Regions from separate parts of the Acuticoccus sp. MNP-M23 genome, predicted to be linked through region 2. Evidence: predicted binding sites of a transcription regulator. Region 2 holds the regulator's gene; the other holds the start of a gene.
What was found. The regulator HrcA, encoded in region 2, represses chaperone genes, less so after heat shock. The targets are predictions, from matches to a motif close to GTTAGCACTCNCNNNNNGNGAGTGCTAAC.
Positions count from the first base shown of each region.

Region 1: a site for HrcA is predicted at 5,426-5,454, ahead of groES (co-chaperone GroES). Genes of this name have one in related genera too.

Region 1 is NZ_CP133480.1:2,813,209-2,823,411, reverse strand. Features, by position in the region: gene RDV64_RS13070 (formate dehydrogenase accessory sulfurtransferase FdhD) at 1-837, opposite strand, end outside; gene RDV64_RS13065 (substrate-binding domain-containing protein) at 830-1,648, opposite strand; gene RDV64_RS13060 (ATP-binding cassette domain-containing protein) at 1,645-2,349, opposite strand; gene RDV64_RS13055 (ABC transporter permease) at 2,346-3,050, opposite strand; gene RDV64_RS13050 (cytochrome b/b6 domain-containing protein) at 3,076-4,215, opposite strand; gene RDV64_RS13045 (DMT family transporter) at 4,319-5,209, opposite strand; gene groES (co-chaperone GroES) at 5,507-5,818, shown strand; gene groL (chaperonin GroEL) at 5,872-7,527, shown strand; gene RDV64_RS13030 (DUF5993 family protein) at 7,828-7,983, shown strand; gene RDV64_RS13025 (disulfide bond formation protein B) at 7,991-8,560, shown strand; gene RDV64_RS13020 (FAD-dependent monooxygenase) at 8,626-9,687, shown strand; gene RDV64_RS13015 (50S ribosomal protein L11 methyltransferase) at 9,740-10,203, shown strand, end outside.
Region 2 is NZ_CP133480.1:1,312,985-1,323,187, reverse strand. Features, by position in the region: gene RDV64_RS06270 (nitrite/sulfite reductase) at 1-904, shown strand, start outside; gene RDV64_RS06265 (DUF934 domain-containing protein) at 891-1,295, shown strand; gene RDV64_RS06260 (ferredoxin--NADP reductase) at 1,292-2,092, shown strand; gene RDV64_RS06255 (phosphoadenylyl-sulfate reductase) at 2,138-2,842, shown strand; gene RDV64_RS06250 (hypothetical protein) at 3,046-3,417, opposite strand; gene RDV64_RS06245 (DUF992 domain-containing protein) at 3,671-4,162, opposite strand; gene RDV64_RS06240 (pyridoxal phosphate-dependent aminotransferase) at 4,194-5,396, opposite strand; gene RDV64_RS06235 (hypothetical protein) at 5,520-5,831, opposite strand; gene hrcA (heat-inducible transcriptional repressor HrcA) at 5,997-7,064, opposite strand; gene rph (ribonuclease PH) at 7,144-7,857, shown strand; gene rdgB (RdgB/HAM1 family non-canonical purine NTP pyrophosphatase) at 7,854-8,489, shown strand; gene hemW (radical SAM family heme chaperone HemW) at 8,495-9,670, shown strand; gene RDV64_RS06210 ([protein-PII] uridylyltransferase) at 9,667-10,203, shown strand, end outside.

The DNA of each region.
Region 1 (10,203 bases), 1.5 Mb from region 2:
TGCGTGATCGCCCGGCGCAGCGCTCGGCGGCGCGTCCCAGACCAGGCGCTCGGCCCCGGCAACGCACATGAACCGCTCGCCGCGCAACCGGCCGATGAGCGTAAGGCCGACACTTTTCGCCAGCTCCACCCCCCACGCGGTGAAACCGGACCGGGACACCAGCGCCGGAATGCCCATCAACGCAGTCTTGATCACCATTTCGGAGGTCAGGCGGCCTGTGGTGTAGAGGAGCTTGTCGCCCGCCGGCACGCCCTTGGCGAACATGTAGCCGGCAATCTTGTCGACCGCGTTGTGGCGGCCCACGTCCTCCATGTAGACCAGCGGCCGGTCGCCTTCGCACAGCACCGAGCCGTGGATTGCACCCGCCTCCAGATAAAGGCTCGGGCGCGTGTTGATCTTGCGCGACAGCGCGTAAAGCCACGACGTGTGCACCGGGGCCTTCGGCAGGACCACTCTGTCCAGCCCCTCCATCATGTCGCCGAACACCGTGCCCACGGCGCAGCCGGACGTGCGCGTCTTGCGCGACAGCTTCTCCTCGAAGTCGGTTTCCACCGCTGTACGCACCACCACGGTGTCGATCTCATCGTCGTAATCGATGCCGGTGACGGTCTCGCCATCGCCGAGCATTCCCTGGTTCCGCAGGAAGCCCAGCGCCAGATATTCCGGATAGTCGCCAATGGTCATTGCGGTGACGATTTCGCGGCTGTTGAGAAAGATGGTCAGCGGCCGTTCGGTGACGATCTTGATCGTCTGGCTTGCGCCGGTGTGGTCGATGGCGGCCACCGCCTTCGACAGGCGCGGGGCCGCCGGGTCCGGCGCGAGCAGAAACTCAGTCATGCGCGGGCTTGGCGTTGGGCACGAAAAGCTGTTCGCCGGCAATGGTGTAGGCACCAATCATGGCCTGCGCCTTGTCCGAGACCAGCCAGTCCTCCAGCCGAGCCGCCAGCGCAGCCTTCGCGTGCGGGTGGCGCGCCTTGGCAATGGGCAGAAACGCGTACTGGTTGAACAGCGCCGGGTCCCCTTCGTAAAGAAGCGCGAGGTCGCCCTTGTTCTGGAAGTTGAGCCAGGTGGCCCGGTCGGTGAGGGCGTAGGCGTTCATGCCGGCCGCAGCGTTAAGGGTGGCGCCCATGCCCGCACCCACGGCTCTGTACCAGGGTGCGTCTTCGGGGGCCTTGCCCGCGCTTTCCCACAAGGCCTGCTCGCGGCGGTGGGTGCCGCTGTCGTCCCCGCGGCTGACGAACGGCGTTCTTGCCACTGCGATGGCGGTGAGCGCGTCGACGGCACCGGGGGCGCCGTGGATGCCGGCGGGGTCGGCCTGCGGGCCGACGATGACGAAATCGTTGTACATGATCTCCCGGCGGTGCGGCGCGAAGCCTTCGGCCACAAACGCGTCTTCCGCGGCGCGGGAGTGCACGAGGATCGCGTCGACATCCCCGGCACGGCCAAGGCGGAGCGCCTGCCCGGTGCCGACCACCAGCAGCGCCACATCAATTCCGGTGTCGGCCGCAATTTCGGGGAGCAGGATCTCGGCAAGGCCGGAATTGTGGAACGACGTCGTCACCGCCATTCGCATTTCGTCGGCTGCCGATGCCGGGCTGGCGGCGAACGACACGACCATAAGGCAGGCAGCAACAAGAGCTCTGATCACTCGACGATATCTCCCCTGAGGAACGCGGCTGCGGCCGGCGTCTGCGGCGCTCTGAAAAAAGGCTCGGCCGGTCCGGTTTCATGCACCTCGCCATGGAAGAGGAAGATCACCTCGTTCGCAAGGCGCGCGGCCTGTCCCATGTCGTGGGTGGCAATGATGACGCGCGTGCCCTCTGTGATGGCCGCGCCCACGATGGCCTCGATCTCGCGCTTGGCGCGGCCGTCGAGGCTTGCGGTGGGTTCGTCCAGAAGAAGAAGGTCGGGCGCGGTGATGAGCGCGCGGGCGAGCGCCAGTTTCTGGGCCTCACCGCCAGAAAGCGCGGTGGCCGGGCGGGCCAGATGATCGCCAAGGCCGATGCGCTTTGCCCATGACGCTGCCTGAAGGGCCGCGTCTCCTGCCGCGACCCCCTTGAGGCGGAGCGGATAGGCGATGTTGGCGCAGACCGTGCGGCGCAGAAGAATGGGGGCCTGAAACACCAGCGCCTGCCGCTTCTCGGCATCCGCGGCCGCCCAGCGCACGGTGCCGCCATGGGGACGGGCCAGACCGTGGATCAGGCGCAGCAAGGTGGTCTTGCCGGCACCGTTGGGGCCGATGAGGGCGGTGGCCCCCTCCCCGCCCAGCGTCAGGTCCACCGGGCCGAGAATGTTTCGGCCGCCGCGGCGAACGGTGGCGCCTTCGATGTGGAGGGGAAACAAAGTCACCAGCGCCCCCCGCGCTCGGTGCGCGACAAAAGGTGGGCCGCAAAATTGACCGACACCGCAAGCGCGATCAGCACATAGCCAAGCCCCAGCGCCAGCGCGAAGTTGCCCTTGGAGGTTTCGAGCGCAATGGCCGTGGTGAGGACGCGGGTGTGGTGGTCGATGTTGCCGCCGACGATCATCACCGCGCCCACCTCGCCGATGGCACGGCCAAAGCCTGCCAGCGCTGCCGTCAGAAGCGCGCGCCGGCCGTCCCACAGCAGTGTGGCGATCCGCTGGCCGAGCGAGGCGTTCAACGAGATGAGAAGGTCGTGATAGTCGGCCCACAGCTCGCGGATGGCCTGGTGGGCGATGGAGGCAATCAGCGGCGCGACAATGATGGTCTGCGCCACAATCATCGCGGTGGGGGTGAACAGGAGGTTGAACACGCCGAACGGGCCAGCGCGCGACAGGAGGAGGTAGACAACGAGCCCGACCACCACCGGCGGCAGCCCCATCAGCGCGTTGAGAAGGGCGATTGCGGCACGGCGGTGGCGAAAGCGACGCACCGCAAGCAAGCCGCCCAGCGGCATTGCAACCAGCGACGCGATGGTCACCGCTGTGAGGGTCACACCCAGCGAGCGCAGGGTAATTTCCAGAAGGTCGGCATCCAGCGTGACGACGAGCCGGAGGGCATCAACGGCGCCGCGCCAGGTCTCCTCCATCAAGCCTCCGTCGGCGCCAGATCGTTCAGTGCGGCGGGCCGGGTTCCGCGTTGTCGGCAGGGGCCTTGCCCAGCTTCGACTCGGCCCACAGATTGCTGCGCTCCCGCGCGAAATTCTCGTCCACCGTGCCGGTATGCATGGCCTCGGCCGCGCCTTCCATCCCGAGTGAGCGCATGTAGCTGTGCGCCAGTGCCACCGCAATCAGCATGAACGACAGGATGGTGTGCCAGATCTGGGCCAGCTGCACCTCGGTGTAGCCGGCATACGCGGTGTCGAGCGGGCCGCCCAGGAGCTGCGGCAGCCCCGTTGCATTGGCAAACCGGGCCAGAGTACCGAACAGCTCCACCTTGAAGGGGAACAGGAGAGAGACGCCGGTGGCACAGATGAGGCCGCCGAGCATCACCGTTGCCCAGAACACGGCCTTCTGCCCGCCGTCGAACTTGCTGGCATCGAGCCGCACGCCCTTGCGGTGGAGCGCGCCGCCGCGCCGCCACCATCTGATGTCGCGCAGCATGGGCACGCTGTGGCGCAGGAAAAAGATGAAAATCATCAGCAAGGAGAATCCGAACAGCCACCACACGGCGCGGTGAAGCCATCGCGCCAGCTGGACGGCATTGGCGTAAAGGGTCGCATCCATCAGCGGGACCAGAAATTCGCGACCCAGCGTCAGGAACAGCCCCGTGATGGCAAGGACCGCGAACGAGCCCGCCAGAAGCCAGTGCACGGTGCGCTGGACGATGTTGTAGCGCACGATCGTGCGGCCGCTTCGCCCTGCCTCGATCCGCACCCGGCCACGGACAATCCGAAACACAATCAGCGCCACCACAAGTGCTGAGAGGGCGATGGCGCCGAGCAACGGAACATGGCCTTCGCGGACCCGCAGCCAGCGCATCTGCCCGGTGGTCTCTGCGGCTCCGGTCTGCGTTGGCGCTGCGGCGTCGTCGCCTGCGGCTTGCGGGCCGTACCGGGTGCCGGGCGCACCATCCATCTGCTGTGCCAGGGTGACCGGGCGCAGGCGCTTCGCCACCGGTCGCACCGGGGCCAGCCGCGCATCACCGGCATGAACGCTCAGAATTCGGCCTGCCGGATCGACCGCGGCGTCCGAAGCCCCTGAAAGGACGGCGGCAAAGGCGCAGAAACAGATGACCAGCATTAGGCGCAGCATGTTCGTCTCCCGTGCGCCGCTGTCCGCTGCGGCCTTGATCCGTCAGCCCGCCTTAACAACAACGCCTTGCCGAGACCACAGGGCGCCGGGCCATGCCGCGTGTTCAGGCTGAGGCGCTCGCTTTCGGCCGCGCCGTCAGCGCGATGGCGCAGAGGATCAACGCGCCAGCGGTTAAATGGGTCCAGCCCAGAGGCTCGCCGAATGCGACAGCACCCACAATGAACATGGTCGGAAGCTCGGCGCTGCCCGCCATCGCCGTGCGCACGGCGCCGATCCGCGGCGAGAACACCACATATATCAGTTGCGGGATGAGCGCGGTCATTGCCGAGAACACCGCAAGCCAGGCATAGGCCGCAGGCGCGGCGGGCAGCACCTCGCCCAGCGGCAGCGTGGCCACAATGGGCGCCAGCACCAGGACGGAGCCCATGGCAATGGACCCGGTGGCCGCAATGGCCGGCAGCGTATGAACCCGCCGCGCGATGATGTTGAGGAGGAGCCCGTAGGCGGCCGGTGCAACCAGTGCCGCCGCCACTGCAACGAGGCCGCCGGACGGGTCCAGCGCATCGCCCGGCGCCACGATCAACGCAGCAAGCACGATCAGCGCCGCGCCAATCCAGCCCCGTCCGCCGGGCCGCTCGCCGAACAGCAGCCCGAACAGGATGGCAAAGAGCGGGAAGGTCATGAACAGGATGCCGGTTTCGGCCACCGACAGCGTTTTGAGCGCAACCACGAAGCCGATCCAGCCGAGGCCCATGACCGCGCCGCCGGCAAGGCCCCAGAACGTGGCCCCCCGCAGCGGACCGCGCAGAACCAGAAACGGCGAGAGCACCAGCGCCGAAAGGGCAAAGCGGTAAAAAGCAATCGCAGGGGCGGCAATGGCAAAGTCAGTCAACGTCCGCGCGAACAGCGGGAGCGTGCCGAAACAGGCCGCGCCCAGCATGATCGCAAGGACGGGAATCAGGGAATTCGGCCCTAGGGGGGGTTTTGTTTTCATCAGCGTTCCCTACCTGAAAGGGGACGGGCCGCAAGCGCCCATGGCGGACTGCCTGCCGTTTCGGCCCACCGGCCCTGCACCGGTGCCAGTGCCCGCCGCGCAACGGAGCGTCGCTCCTGCGCAACAAGCCGCATTTCATGCGCGCTGAAAATTTCACCGGCTGATGGCTACCAGGCGTTGACATGAACCCCTTGCCCGACTATGTCCGGGGCAACGGTTAGCACTCACCCAAGGCGAGTGCCAACAGTCGGCCACATGGCCAAAAAGATCTGACATTTCAGACGATTGAGGACAGACATGAACTTCCGTCCCCTGCACGACCGCGTTGTTGTGCGCCGCATCGAATCCGATACCAAGACCAAAGGCGGGATCATCATTCCCGACACCGCCAAGGAAAAGCCGCAGGAAGGCGAAGTCATCGCCGTCGGCCCCGGCGCGCGTGACGACAAAGGCCAGGTTCAGGCGCTCGACGTCAAAGCCGGCGACCGCGTGCTCTTCGGCAAGTGGTCCGGCACCGAGGTGAAGCTCGATGGCGAAGATCTCCTCATCATGAAGGAGAGCGACATCATGGGCATCGTCGAAGGTTCTTCGATGGCAGCTGCCGCGTAACCCGACCCGCTTCGTTTCGCCGAACCTGCACACGTTTTTAGGAGCCACATCACATGGCAGCCAAAGAAGTTAAATTCTCGACCGACGCGCGCGACAAGATGCTGCGCGGCGTCGACATTCTCGCCAACGCCGTCAAGGTGACGCTCGGCCCCAAGGGTCGTAACGTCGTCATCGAAAAATCCTTCGGTGCCCCGCGCATCACGAAGGATGGCGTGACGGTCGCCAAGGAAATCGAGCTGGAAGACCGGTTCGAGAACATGGGCGCCCAGATGGTCCGTGAGGTCGCCTCCAAGACCAACGACCTCGCCGGCGACGGCACCACCACCGCGACCGTTCTGGCCCAGGCCATCGTCCGCGAAGGCGCCAAGTCGGTTGCAGCCGGCATGAACCCGATGGACCTGAAGCGCGGCATCGACCTCGCCGTTGCAGCCGCCATCAAGGACCTCACCGGCCGTTCGCGCAGCATCTCCACCTCTGACGAAGTTGGCCAGGTCGGTACGATCTCCGCCAACGGCGACAAGGAAGTCGGCGCGATGATCGCCGAGGCGATGCAGAAGGTCGGCAACGAGGGTGTCATCACCGTCGAAGAGGCCAAGTCGCTCGAGACCGAACTCGAAGTCGTCGAAGGCATGCAGTTCGACCGCGGCTACATCTCGCCGTACTTCGTGACCAACGCCGAGAAGATGCTCGTCGAGCTCGAAGACCCCTACATTCTCATCTTCGAGAAGAAGCTCTCCAACCTTCAGGCGATGCTTCCGATCCTCGAAGCCGTGGTGCAGTCGGGCCGTCCGCTCCTCATCATCGCCGAGGACGTCGAAGGCGAGGCTCTGGCCACGCTGGTCGTCAACAAGCTGCGCGGTGGCCTCAAGGTCGCAGCCGTCAAGGCACCGGGCTTCGGCGATCGCCGCAAGGCCATGCTGCAGGACATCGCGATCCTGACCGCTGGCCAGGTCGTGTCCGAAGACATCGGCATCAAGCTTGAGTCCGTGTCGATCGAGATGCTTGGCCGCGCCAAGAAGGTCACGATCAACAAGGACGAGACCACCATCGTCGACGGCGCCGGTGAAGCCGAGGACATCAAGGGTCGCGTTGCGCAGATCAAGCAGCAGATCGAAGAGACCACGTCCGACTACGACAAGGAAAAGCTCCAGGAGCGTCTTGCGAAGCTCGCTGGCGGCGTCGCGGTGATCCGCGTCGGCGGTGCGACCGAAGTCGAAGTGAAGGAAAAGAAGGACCGCGTCGACGACGCCCTCAACGCGACCCGCGCGGCCGTGGAAGAAGGCATTGTCCCCGGTGGCGGCGTGGCGCTCCTGCGCGCCAAGGAAGCCGTCTCCCAGGTCGCTTCCGACAACCCCGACGTTGCCGCTGGCATCAAGATCGTCCTGCGCGCACTTGAAGCCCCGATCCGCCAGATCTCCAACAACGCTGGCGTCGAAGGCTCCATCGTGGTCGGCAAGATCCTGGAAAACTCCTCCTCCGACTTCGGCTTCAACGCCCAGACGGAAGAGTATGGCGACATGATCAAGGCCGGCATCATCGATCCGACCAAGGTTGTCCGTCACGCCCTGCAGGACGCAGCGTCGATCGCTTCGCTCCTCGTCACGACCGAAGCCATGGTCGCCGAGAAGCCGAAGAAGGACGAGCCGGCAATGCCCGCCGGCGGTGGCGACATGGGTGGTATGGGCGGCATGGGCGGCATGGGCTTCTAAGTCCGGCCCAGACGCTCTTCCCGGCCGGTTCGCTGGCCGGGTCAGCGCCCGTCGAAAGACACTTAAAGGTCGTGCCCTCGGGCACGGCCTTTTTGTTTGTCGGGGCCTCGCAATACCGGCGCCGCTTCAGGCTCCGACACCACCTGCGCGCGGCCGTTGCGCCATGAACGCGCGTCACACCGCGCCGCGACGGTCGGCGCCGCCTATTTGGCCGGCAAGGGTTTACGGCGGCGGCGTCATTGCGGCAGCGTGGCTGGCGCGGCGCAGATCGCCGCGAACCAACTTCGCAGGACCGACCCAATGATGAGCCTTCCCTTCTTCGGCGTCGCGCTGGCGCTTTTGCTGGCAGCCTTCCGCCAGCCGCAGGCGGCCGTGGTCGTCACCCTTGCCGCCGTGGTGGGAACGCTGGTGCTGTTCAGCTTCCACGCCACCGACGTGCTCCCGCTGGACTTCTGAGGCCACGATGACCCCCACCCTTGCCCGCCAGCTCAACGCTCTCGGCCTCATCGCAATCTCGCTGGTGCTGGTCGCTGCATTTGCCGACCAGTTCTTGGGCGGCGACCTTCCCTGCCCGCTCTGCATCCTCCAGCGCGCCGGCTTTGCGCTTGCCGGTGCCGGTCTTGCCCTCAACCTCATCTGCGGCGTCCGGCCCGGCCACTACGGGCTGGTGATCGTCGGCGCCGTGACAGGCGCTGCCATTGCCGGGCGCCAGATCCTTCTCCACATCGTCCCTGGCTCCGGCGGCTACGGCCCGCCCATCCTCGGCCTTCACCTTTACACCTGGGCCTTCATCATCTTCGCCATTGTGGTGGTGGTGACGGCGCTGCTCCTCCTCTCCGCCAAACAGTTCGACGCGCTGTCCCGGCCGCGCGGCGGTCTTCTCCCCCGGCTGGCGCTCGCCCTCTTTGTGCTGGTGGTGGTGGGCAACGGCGTCTCGACCCTTGCCGAATGCGCCGGCGGCCTCTGCCCGGACGATCCGGTCGCCTACGAGGGGCTCGAGATGCTGCGCGGCGTCACCGCCCCGGAAGGTTGACCGCAGCGCGTGACTGAACGACCTTCCCGTTCGACGCCCCCTGCGGCGGACGGGAGACCCTCACCATGGCTGATATCCTGATCGTCGGTGCCGGCCCGACCGGCCTCACCGCCGCCCTCAGCCTTGCCGCACTGGGCATCACACCGCGGATCATTGAGGCGCGCACCAACGCCTCGAACCTGTCGCGAGCCGTCGGCCTGCTGCCGGGCTCGATGACCATCTTCGATCATCTCGGGATTGCCGAAAGGGTGCGCGGCGAAGCCGTCACCATCGAGGAGGCGCGGATCCTGCGCGACGGCCACCTCGCCGTCGACCTCCGCCTCGATGCCGATCCCGACCCAAACGTGCGCCTTCTCAGCCTCCCGCAGGACCGGACCGAGGCAATCCTTGCCGAAGCGCTCGCCGAACGCGGCGTCACGGTCGAGTACGGCAAAGCCTGCAAGGGGCTCATTCAGGATGAAAGCGGTGTCACCGTCGCCATCGAAGGCGGCGAGGAGATCCGTGCCCACGAGGTTCTGGGGGCCGACGGCGCGAAGAGTGCAGTGCGCCAGGCGCTGGGTCTGAAGGCGGAGGGCATCGAACTGCCGGAAGACTGGTCCATCGCCGATGTGGAGCTCGCCGAGCCGGTCCCGCCGGCAACGACGATCCACCTCAACGGTGCCCACGATGCGGTGTTCATGATCCCGATGGAGCGAAGCCGGGTGCGTCTTGTCTCCAACACGTCCGACGCGCTGGCAACCTTCGGCCCCGGCCTCGCCATCGCGCGGGTCCGGCGGGAGGCGAAATTCCGCATATCCGTCAAGCAGGTACCGACCTATAGGGTCGGACATGTCGCGCTGGCCGGCGATGCAGCGCACACCCACTCCCCCGTCGGCGGCCGCGGCATGAACCTTGGCATCGACGACGCCGCCCACTTTGCCGAAGCGCTCTCCGACGGCTCTCTCGCGGGCTACAGCGCGGCGCGGCACGCGGTCGGTGCCCACACGATCGGCCTCAGCGAGCGCGCGCGAAAAACGCTGCTGGGCGGCAGCGGCACGCGCCGCACAGTCGGCGTCACCCTCATGCGCCTTGCAAGCCGCAACCCTGCGCTCGCGCGCAAGCTGGCACGAACGATCATCCTCGGCTAACGCTTCTTGCGAAAGCGCGGCCGGGTTGGCGGCGCTGCGGCACGGAGCGTTCATGGTTTTTCGCGCATTCACAACTCTTGGCACCGGCGATGCGGTCGAGGCGCAGGCCCGGGGGGCGATCTCCGTGCTGGAGGAGATGACCGACGAGGGCGAACCCGTCATTTCCGCCTACCGCGCCGTGCAGGATGGCCCGTGGCTCCTCGATATCCTGTTCACCGACACCACGGCGGACGCCGCTGACCTGTGGCTGGAGACGGCGCGCGAGATGGTGCCGAACCTGCCGGACTTCCAGATCGACCCGCTGGCCGAGCGCGACTGGGTCGCCGAAAGCCAGCGCCAGCTCCATCCGGTGTTTGCCGGGCGGTTCACCGTTCATGGCAGCCACGATTCGGCAAAGCTGCCCCCCTCGCGCTGGAATATCGAGATTGATGCAGGCCGCGCATTCGGCACGGCGCACCACGCCTCCACCAAGGGGTGCCTGATTGCGCTGGAACGGCTGGCAAGACGGCCGGGCGG
Region 2 (10,203 bases):
TGCCGAGATGGGGCTGGACGATTACCGCGCCGCCGTTCACGCCGACATGGCCACGCGCGACGCATCACAGTTCGATCTCGCCGGTCCGGAATATGACCGGATCGCCGCCCAGTTTTCGGTCCTCCCGATCGAGCCGGTGGCGGCGGCCCGCATCGAGGCAGAGGGCGCGTTCGCGGCATGGCTCGACCGCAATGTCATCGCGCACAAGGTCGAAGGCCACGCCGTTGTGTCGATCTCCCTCAAGGGCGCCGGCGACATCCCCGGCGATGCAACCGCTGCGCAGATGCGTGCCGTGGCGGACCTTGCAGACCGGCACTCCGCCTCCGAGATCCGCGTCACGCACCGCCAGAATCTCGTGCTGCCCCATGTGCCGCAGACGTCGCTGCGCACGGTGTACGACGCGCTGGTCGAGATTGGCCTTGCCACCGGCAATATCGGCCTCACGAGCGACATCATCGCTTGCCCCGGGCTCGATTATTGCGCGCTCGCCACCGCCCGCTCGATCCCCATCGCGCAGGCGCTGTCCACGGTGATGCGCCAGCGCGAGGCAAAGGCGGTTGCCGAAGGGCGGAACCCGGCGGGGCCGACGCTCAACATCTCCGGCTGCATCAACGCCTGCGGCCACCACCATGCGGCCAACATCGGCATCCTCGGCCTCAACAAGGCCGAGCAGGAAACATACCAGATCACGCTGGGCGGCCGCGCCGATGCGGATGCCGCCATCGGTGACGTGCTGGGGCCGGGCTTTACCGCCGAGGAAGTGCCGGACGCCGTCGCCCGGATCATCGACGTGTGGGAGATGGTGCGGGACGGCGGCGAGAGCTTTGCCGATACCTATGCGCGGCTCGGCAAGGCACCATTCAAGGCTGCCGTCTACGAGGAGTCCATTCATGTGGCAGCTTGACGCCGACGGCACGCTCACATCGGGCGCATCGCCGGACACCAACATCGTCATCGACGCTGCGGAGCCGTTGGAGGGCGTTCCAGACGCGCGCGCGGCTGCTGTCCTGTTCGGCGGGACGGCCGATGGGCGCGGCTTCTCCGTTGCCCGCCAGCTCCGTGCGCGCGGGTACGATGGGCGGCTCATTGCCACCGGCCCGCTGATTCCCGATCAGGCGCGCCACTGCTTCCAATCCGGCTTCGATGCCATCGCCATTTCCGATGACCGCATCGACCGGCACGGCGAAGGCGCCTGGCGCGACGCCATCAACCATTCCGTCCGCGACCTTTACGTGGCGGACCGCACCAGTCGCGGCGCTGAGCGCGGCATCTGGGCTCTGAGGCAGCAATCATGACCACTGCACCCCGCCCCAAGGCCCCGGCGCCGCTGGGCGAAACCGTCCTGTCGGTCAAGCACTATACGGACAGCCTGTTTTCGTTCCGAACCGCGCGTCCGGCCGGCTTCCGGTTCCGCTCCGGCGAATTTGCCATGCTCGGGCTGATGCAGGAGAGCGGCAAGCCGCTCCTGCGCGCCTATTCCATCGCCAGCCCCAACTGGGACGACGCGCTGGAGTTCTACTCCATCAAGGTGCCGAACGGCCCGCTCACCTCGCGTCTGGCGAAAATCGTGCCCGGTGACGAGATCATTCTCAAGCCGCGGCCCACCGGCACGCTGGTGGCCGATGCACTGATCCCCGGCGGAACGCTGTGGCTGGTTTCAACCGGCACCGGCATTGCGCCGTTCGCCTCCATCGTGCGCGATCCCGAAATCTATGAGCGGTTCGACCGGATCATCCTGACCCAGACCTGCCGCACCCGTGCAGAACTGCAATACGGCAACGATATAGTCGCCGAGACATTGAACCACGAGCTGCTCGGCGAAATCGTGGCGGGCAAGCTTGCCCACATCACTTCCGTCACGCGTGAGCCCACCGGCGGGCTTGCGGGGCGGGTGACGAACCTCATCGAAAGCGGCGCGCTGTTTGATGCGGCGGGCACGCCGCCGTGGTCGCCGGAGCGGGACAGGGTGATGATCTGCGGGTCCGCCGCAATGATTGCCGATACCAAGGCGCTGTGCGAGCGGGCCGGCCTCACCGAAGGCTCGAACGCGAAACCCGGCCTGTTTGTGGTGGAGAAGGCCTTTGTCGGCTGAGCGTCATGCTCCGCTGATAAAGCCCCGCCCATAGGAGTGGAACCGATGCTCGACATTCCCGGCCGCACAAGTTCAGCCGTTGGCGCGCTTGACCGCATGTTCGGCGCGCTGCCGCCGAAGGACGTGCTCGCGCTTTCCATCCGCGATCTCTTTCCGGGCCGGATTGCGGTGGTGTCGTCGTTCGGCGCCGACTCCATTGCGCTCCTCAACCTTGTGGCAGAGGTCGATCCGTCGACGCCGGTGCTGTTTCTGGAAACCGGCAAGCACTTCGAGGCGACGCTGCGTTACCGGGACATGGTTGCCGAAAAGCTTGGCCTTACCAATGTGATCGACCTTGTGCCGTCCGCCGAAGCACTGGCGCAGAAGGATCCCGACGGTCTCCTCCACGCCCGCGAGCCTGATGCCTGCTGTGCCATCCGCAAGGTGGCGCCGCTTTATGAAGCGCTGTCCGGCTACGATGCGTGGATCACCGGCCGCCGCCGCGACCAGACCTTCCTGCGCAACAGGATGGAAGTGTTCGAGGCCGATGGCGCGCGCACGAAGATCAATCCGCTGGCCGACTGGTCGCAGGACGATATCGACACCTACATCTGGCGGCTCGAATTGCCGCGCAATCCGCTGGTGGACGAGTCCTATGCGTCCATCGGCTGTGCGCCCTGCACGGCGAAGGTCGCGCCGGGCGAGGATGTTCGCGCGGGACGCTGGCGCGGCACCGACAAGATCGAGTGCGGCATCCACGGCGCAACGTGACAGCCGGCTGAGCCGGTCCGGGCGTCTGCGCTTTCCTGCCGAAAGCCGATCTTTGCCGACAGGGGTTGGCGCGAGATCATGCTTGCCCACGAAAAAGCCCGCCTCCTGAAAGAAGGCGGGCCGCTTCGACTGAAAAACTGAAGTTGAAAATCGTTTTCTGAAAAGCACCGCGCTCATCAGCGCGGTCTGAAAATCGGTGCGTGTCAGTCGCAGACGCGCTGGACACGGATGACATAGGCGCCGCGGCGGGGGCTCCAGCGCTCGGTGCGCACGTCGCGGCAGTAGACCCGCTGCGGGGCAGCGTTGGCGGCAAGGGCCGCGCCGAGGGCGAACGCACCGAAGCCGATGGCAGCCGCTGCACCGTTGTTGAAGTGGCGGCCGCGGTGGCCGCGATGCGGGCGGCGATGGCGCCTGTTGCGGCTGCCCACGGTATCGACGGCGGTCGCGCCGGTTTCGATCTGCGCGCTTTTCAGCGCGGCGAAGGGCGTTGCCGAAGCGGCGGTGGGGGCCGTGATGGCGGCTGCAGACAGTGCGATTGCGGTGGAAGCCGCGACAATGGTTTGCTTGATATTCATGATCGTATCACTCCGGTCTCTGTAATTTTTGTTTCAATTTCCGGCCCGTTGCCGATGCATTGAAGATGATGACCAATCCGTCATGTGCACGTGATCGCCATCACAAAGCGCGTTTTCGCGCGATTTCGACCGAATTGACCGCTTGCGACGGGGAAGCCGCCCGCAAACGAAAAAAGGACGGCCCGGAGAGCCGCCCTTTTGTTTTCCGTGTTTCACGACGCCCCAGCAGGGCGTCGAGGGCGCTCGCTGGTCTCTAGCGCTTGATCACCAGCGGGGGCGGGCTCTTCAGCCGCATTGCGGCGATGCCGGCTGCAATGTTGGCGCCCAGCTGCCCCTGGACGGAGATCGGCTGCAGGTTGATCGAACGGTCGAACCCGCCGATCAGGACGTTGGCGCCAATGCCCACGCCCGGCGTCGCTTCCGCCGTCACGCCGTAATAGCGGCCTTCCAGTGCGGTGGTGTCGATGCTGGTGGTGGGCGCAAACACCGCCCAGATCAGCCGCGTGCCGGTGGTGATGCCCACGTCCACGCCCACCTTGGTGATCGACCCGTCATAATATTCGTTGGGGCCGCCGAGGCGGTTGAAGTCGCAGCCGAGGATCTTGCGCGAGGCAAGGATGTAACCGGCGCCGCCCTGGATGTCGCACACCAGGGTGCCCACGCGGACGCCGGCGTTGGCGTCAGCCGGCATGAGCGCAAAGATGCCGAGAGCGGCAGCGGCGACGGTGCTTAAGATCCGTTTCATACATGAACCCCCTTCAGGGTTGATCGCGGCGCTACCGCAGTGCGCCGCAGAAGCGTTGAATGCGTGTGCAGGCTTCTTCCAGAGCTTCGGTCGACGTGGCGTAGGAGATCCGGAAGTGCGGGGCGAGGCCGAACGCCGACCCTTGTACGACTGCAACGCCTTCGGCTTCCAAAAGCTCCGTTACAAAATCGGAATCTGTCTCGATCGTGTTGCCTGAGGGGGCGGTCTTGCCGATGGTCCCCGCGCAGGACGGAAAAACGTAGAACGCGCCTTCCGGGCTCGGGCAGGTGATGCCGTTCGCCTGGTTGAGCATTGATACCACAAGGTCGCGCCGCTCGCGGAAGATTGCAGCGTTGGACGCGATGAAATCCTGCCGGCCGTTCAGGGCCTCGACAGCCGCCCACTGCGAGATCGACGACGGGTTGGACGTGGACTGGGACTGGATCTTCGCCATCGCCTTGATGAGATGGGCCGGTCCGCCCGCATAACCGATGCGCCAGCCGGTCATCGCATACGCCTTCGACACGCCGTTGACGGTGAGCGTGCGATCCTTCAGCCCCGGCTCCACCTCGGCCACCGTGGTGAACTCGAAATCGTCGTAGACGAGGTGTTCGTACATGTCGTCGGTCATCACCCACACGTTGGGGTGCTTCATGATGACGTCGGTCAGCGCCTTCAGCTCGTCGCGCGTGTAGGCTGCGCCGGACGGGTTGGACGGGCTGTTCAGCAGCACCCACTTGGTGAGCGGGGTGATCGCCTCTTCAAGCGCCTCGGCGGTCAGCTTGAAGCCGGTTTCCGCAGTGGCCTCCACAGCCACGGGTTTGCCGCCGGCCAGAAGCACCATGTCGGGATAGCTGACCCAGTAAGGGGCGGGGATCACCACCTCGTCGCCGGGGTTCAGGGTTGCCATCAGCGCGTTGTAGAGCACCTGCTTGCCGCCGGTGCCGACGGAGATTTCCGACGTCTCGTAGCTGAGGTTGTTCTCGCGCTTGAACTTGGCGACGATCGCTTCCTTCAGCTCGGGAATGCCGTCGACGGCGGTGTATTTGGTCTTGCCGTCGTTGATCGCCTGGATCGCCGCTGCCTTGACGTTATCCGGCGTATCGAAGTCGGGTTCGCCGGCACCGAGGCCGATCACGTCGCGGCCGGCACGTTTCAGCTCGGCCGCCTTCTGGGTGACGGCGATTGTTGCGGAAGGTTGGACGCGCGAAAGCGTCTCGGACAGAAAGGCCATGGATCTAACACCGCACGAGGGATGACGCGGCGTTATCATGCCAACGCCGCGGTCCATGCAAGGCCGCGGCGAATAAAACTGAGAACCCGCTGACTGTGCGGGCCTGCCAAACGGTGACGATTGCTAGAAGCGGAAACCGCCGCCCAGCGTGCCGTGCCATGCGTCGAGAATGGGCAGGGGCTGGTTGTAGATGTTTTCGTTCACGATCTTCATGCCCGATGGCGGCTTGATCCCAGTGGTTAGAATGTCGGGTGTGGTGGGGTCCACCCGACCTGCGAACATCGATACGCCGGGCAAATTCCGCCCGTATGGGCCCACATAGGCCGATCCACCTGTATCACCATACAGGGGGCGCACTGTGATCGACGGGATGTCCTGCGCGACTGCCGCGCCAGCGCTTCCCAAAATGAGCAATCCAGCCAGTGCGTATCTCATCTCTGTCTCTCCAGGCTAATCATTTGCCATTTTTGTTTTACTCCGGCGCCAAAGGCAACTTTTCTTTGCCCCGCCCGTACCGGAGGACCTTCTACGGAACGCAATACCCTTAACCGTCGCTCGGTCCACCTAGTCATAAACGCGCTAGCCTGCGCGCGGGTTGCGTCACTTGATGAGCTTGGAGACCACCTGGGCCGTGTAGTCCACCGCCGGGATGATCTTTGCGTAATTCAGCCGGGTGGGACCGATGATGCCCAGAACCCCCACAACGCGCCGCTGACTGTCCCGGTAGGGCGACATGATGAGCGATGAACCTGACAGCGAAAACAGCTTGTTTTCCGAGCCGATGAAGATGCGCACGCCGTCGCCGTCCTCGGTCAGCGACAGGAGCTGCATGAGGTCGCGCTTGGTTTCCAGGTCGTCGAGCAGCTGGCGCACGCGGTCCACATCGTCGCGCAGCTCCACATTCTGGAGCAAGTTGCCGCGGCCGTGGACGATCAGCGAGCCGGATTCGCGCGTCGATGCGCCCGACCAGCTGGCGATCCCTTCCTCGATCAGCTTGGCGGTGATCTCGTCCAGCTCGGCGCGCACCTCCGCCGCCCGCAGGGATATCGCGTCACGCGCCTCGCCAACGGTCGATCCGCGCACATGGGCGTTCAGGTAATTGGTCGCCTCGCGCAGCGCCGACGGGGGCAAGCCGGCCGGCAGGTCCACGATGCGGTTTTCCACCGAGCCGTCCTCGCCCACCAGCACCACCAGCCCCTTGCCGGGGTCCAGCGCCACGAACTCGATGTGCTTGACGCGCATGTCCTGCGTGGTGGTCAGGACCACGCCTGCGCCGGACGACATGCCGGACAGGAGCATGGACGCCTTGGTGAGCGCCGCGTCGAACGCGCCTTCGCCCTGGCCCGCGAGCTCGCTGTCGATCCCGTCGCGCTCGTCGTTGGAAAGTTCGCCCACATTGAGCAGCGCATCGACAAAGAAGCGCAGGCCCCGGTCGGTCGGCAAGCGCCCTGCGCTGGTGTGCGGCGCGTAGATGAGGCCGAGGCTCTCAAGGTCGCTCATCACGTTGCGCACGGATGCCGGCGACAGCGGGCTGGGCAGCGCCTTGGACAGGGAGCGCGAGCCGATGGGATCGCCGGTGGCCAGATAGGTCTCGACGATCTGCCGGAAAATGTCCTGGCTCCGCTCGTCGAGTTCGATCGCCGTCTTCGACGCGTCGACCAGATGCATCTTGCGCCCTCCGTTCCTGCCGCCCTATCGCACCCGCGTGATCTATGCCAACCACGTAACGCAAAATGGGAGTCTTTTCATGCGACACGACGGCAGAGCCGCAGACGAACTGCGTGCGGTCAGCCTGGAGCGCGGTGTGGCCAAGCATGCCGAGGGTTCTTGCCTCGTCAAGTTTGGCGAAACCCACGTTCTTTGTACCGCCTCGCTCGAAGAGCGCGTGCCGCCGTGGCTGCGCGGCGGCGGCGAAGGCTGGGTCACTGCCGAGTACGGCATGCTGCCGCGCGCAACCACCACACGTATGCGCCGTGAGGCGAGTGCGGGCAAGCAATCCGGCCGCACGCAGGAAATCCAGCGTCTCGTCGGCCGCTCGCTGCGGGCCATCGTGGACCGCAAGGCGCTCGGCGAACGCCAGATCACCGTGGACTGCGATGTGATCCAGGCCGACGGCGGCACCCGCACCGCGGCCATCACAGGCGCCTGGGTCGCCCTGTCGGACTGTCTTGCGCGGATGAAGAGCGCCGGCATGATCACCGGCCCGGTGCTGACGGACAACCTCGCCGCCGTCTCCTGCGGCATCGTGAACGGCACCCCCGTCCTCGACCTCGACTATGTTGAGGACTCGTCCGCCGAAACCGACGCCAATTTCGTGATGACCGGCTCCGGCGCCATTGTCGAAGTGCAGGGCACTGCCGAGGGCGCCCCGTTCAGCCGTGACGAGCTGAACCAGCTTCTCGACCTTGCGGCACACGGCATCGGCCGCCTCGTCGACCTGCAGAAGATGACCGTATCGTGACCTTGCTGGAACCCGGCACAAAGCTGATCCTCGCCACCCACAACGCCGGCAAGATTGCGGAATTTCGTGATCTTCTGGAGCCGCTGGGTGTCACGGTCATCAGCGCGGGCGAGGCGAACCTGCCCGAACCGGAAGAGACCGAAACCACGTTCGAGGGCAATGCAAGGCTGAAGGCGGATGCTGCCACCAGGGCAACGGGCCTTCCGGCGCTGGCGGACGATTCCGGCGTTTCGGTGGACGGGCTTGGCGGCGATCCGGGCATCTACAGTGCCAGATGGGCCGGGCCCGGCAAGGATTTTGCCGCCGCCATGGGCCGCGTCCTCGAAAAGCTGGACGAGGCCGGGCATACGGCGCCGGAGAGCCGCCGCGCCGCGTTTGTGGCGGTGCTGGCGCTGGCGCGTCCGGGCGAGGAAACCATCACCATCGAGGGCCGCACCGAGGGCGTGATCGCACCCGCCCCGCGCGGCGGCGCGGGCTTCGGCTACGACCCGCTCTTCATTCCCGACGATGGCGACGGCCGCACCTTCGGCGAGATGAGTGCCGCCGAGAAACGCGGCGCGGAGGCGCCGCTGTCCCACCGCGCCCGCGCGGTGCAGCGCTTCATGGCCGCCATCAGGGGCCCGCGCGCTTGACCCTTCTGGCAGAACGGACCGCAGCGCCGGAAGTGGCGCAGGACGGCGGCTTCGGCGTCTACGTCCACTGGCCGTTCTGCCAGTCCAAATGTCCCTATTGCGACTTCAACAGCCATGTGCGTCATGGCGGGGTCGACCAGCGCCGTTACGCCGCGGCCATGGCGCGCGAGATCCATACCATGGCGGCGTGGAGCCCGGACCGCGCGCCAACGTCCATCTTCTTCGGCGGCGGGACCCCCTCGCTGATGGAGCCGGCGACGGTCAGCACCATCCTCACCGCCATCGACGACGCTCTCAGCCTTCCGGCAGGCGCGGAGATCACGCTGGAGGCAAACCCCACCAGCGTCGAGCAATCCCGCTTCGAGGGGTTTCGCGCCGCTGGCGTCAACCGCGTCTCGCTGGGCGTGCAGTCGTTGATCGACACCGAACTCGTCGCCCTTGGCCGCCGCCACGATGCCGCCGCGGCCCGTGCCGCGCTGGCCCTGGCGCAGCGGATCTTCCCGTCCGTCTCCGCCGACATGATCTATGCACGGCCGCGGCAGACCGTCCCCGCGTGGCGGGCGGAGCTGGGCCAGATGCTGGACATCTGCGGCGATCACCTCTCGCTCTACCAGCTCACCATCGAGCCGGAGACGCGCTACTACGACCTCGCCGCCGCCGGCAAGCTGACCATCCCCGAAGACGACCTCGCCGCCGACCTTTACGAGTTGACGCTGGAACTGACGGCCGCCGCCGGCCTTGGCCGCTATGAGGTGTCCAACCACGCGCGGCCGGGCGCAGAGGCGCAGCACAACCTCGTCTACTGGCGCGGCGGCCGCTATCTGGGGGCCGGCCCCGGCGCCCACGGCCGCCTCGTGCTCAACGAGGGCCGCACTGCCACAGCCACACGCAAGATGCCGGAGGCATGGCTCAAAGCGGTGGAGGCGGACGGCCACGGCATCGAGACCCGCGAAGTGCTAGAGCGGGATGACATCGCCGCCGAAACGCTGATGATGGGCCTGCGCCTTGCCGAAGGGCTGGACCTTGACACCTACGCCCGCCGCGCCGGTGCACCCCTTGCCGATCACAAGATTGCCACCCTCGTTGCCGATAACCTGCTGACGCAAGAAGATGGGCGCATTCATATTCCCGATGGAGCCCGGCTCCTCACCAACGCAGTCGTACGGGAGCTTCTTCCATGATCTTCACGAGCGCACCGGCCCTGGAACGCGAACTTGAGGAGATCTACCGCGAGACCGAACGCCAATGGGCTGACGCGCGCCCCCGCATCCTGGCCCGGCTGAAAGCAGCCCGCGCCGATGCGCTGAAGGCGCTGGAGTTCACGCTGGACGACACCGGCTCCGGCACGAAGGCTGCCCGTGTGCTGGCCGCAGGGCAGGATGCCATCATCGAGGCGCTGTTTGCGTTCAGCGCCGAGCACCTGTTTCCCACCGCCAACCACTCCACGTCCGAAAAGCTAGCGGTCATCGCCACCGGCGGCTACGGGCGCGGCTTGCTGGCGCCGGGGTCCGACATCGACCTTCTGTTCCTCTTCCCCTACCGGCCGACGCCGTGGACCGAGTCCATGGTCGAGACCATCCTTTACATGATGTGGGATCTCGGCCTGAAGGTCGGCCACGCCGCCCGCAGCGTGGACGAGTGCATGAAGCTGGCGCGCACGGACATGACGATCCGCACCGCGCTGCTGGAAAACCGCCCCATCGCGGGCGATCCC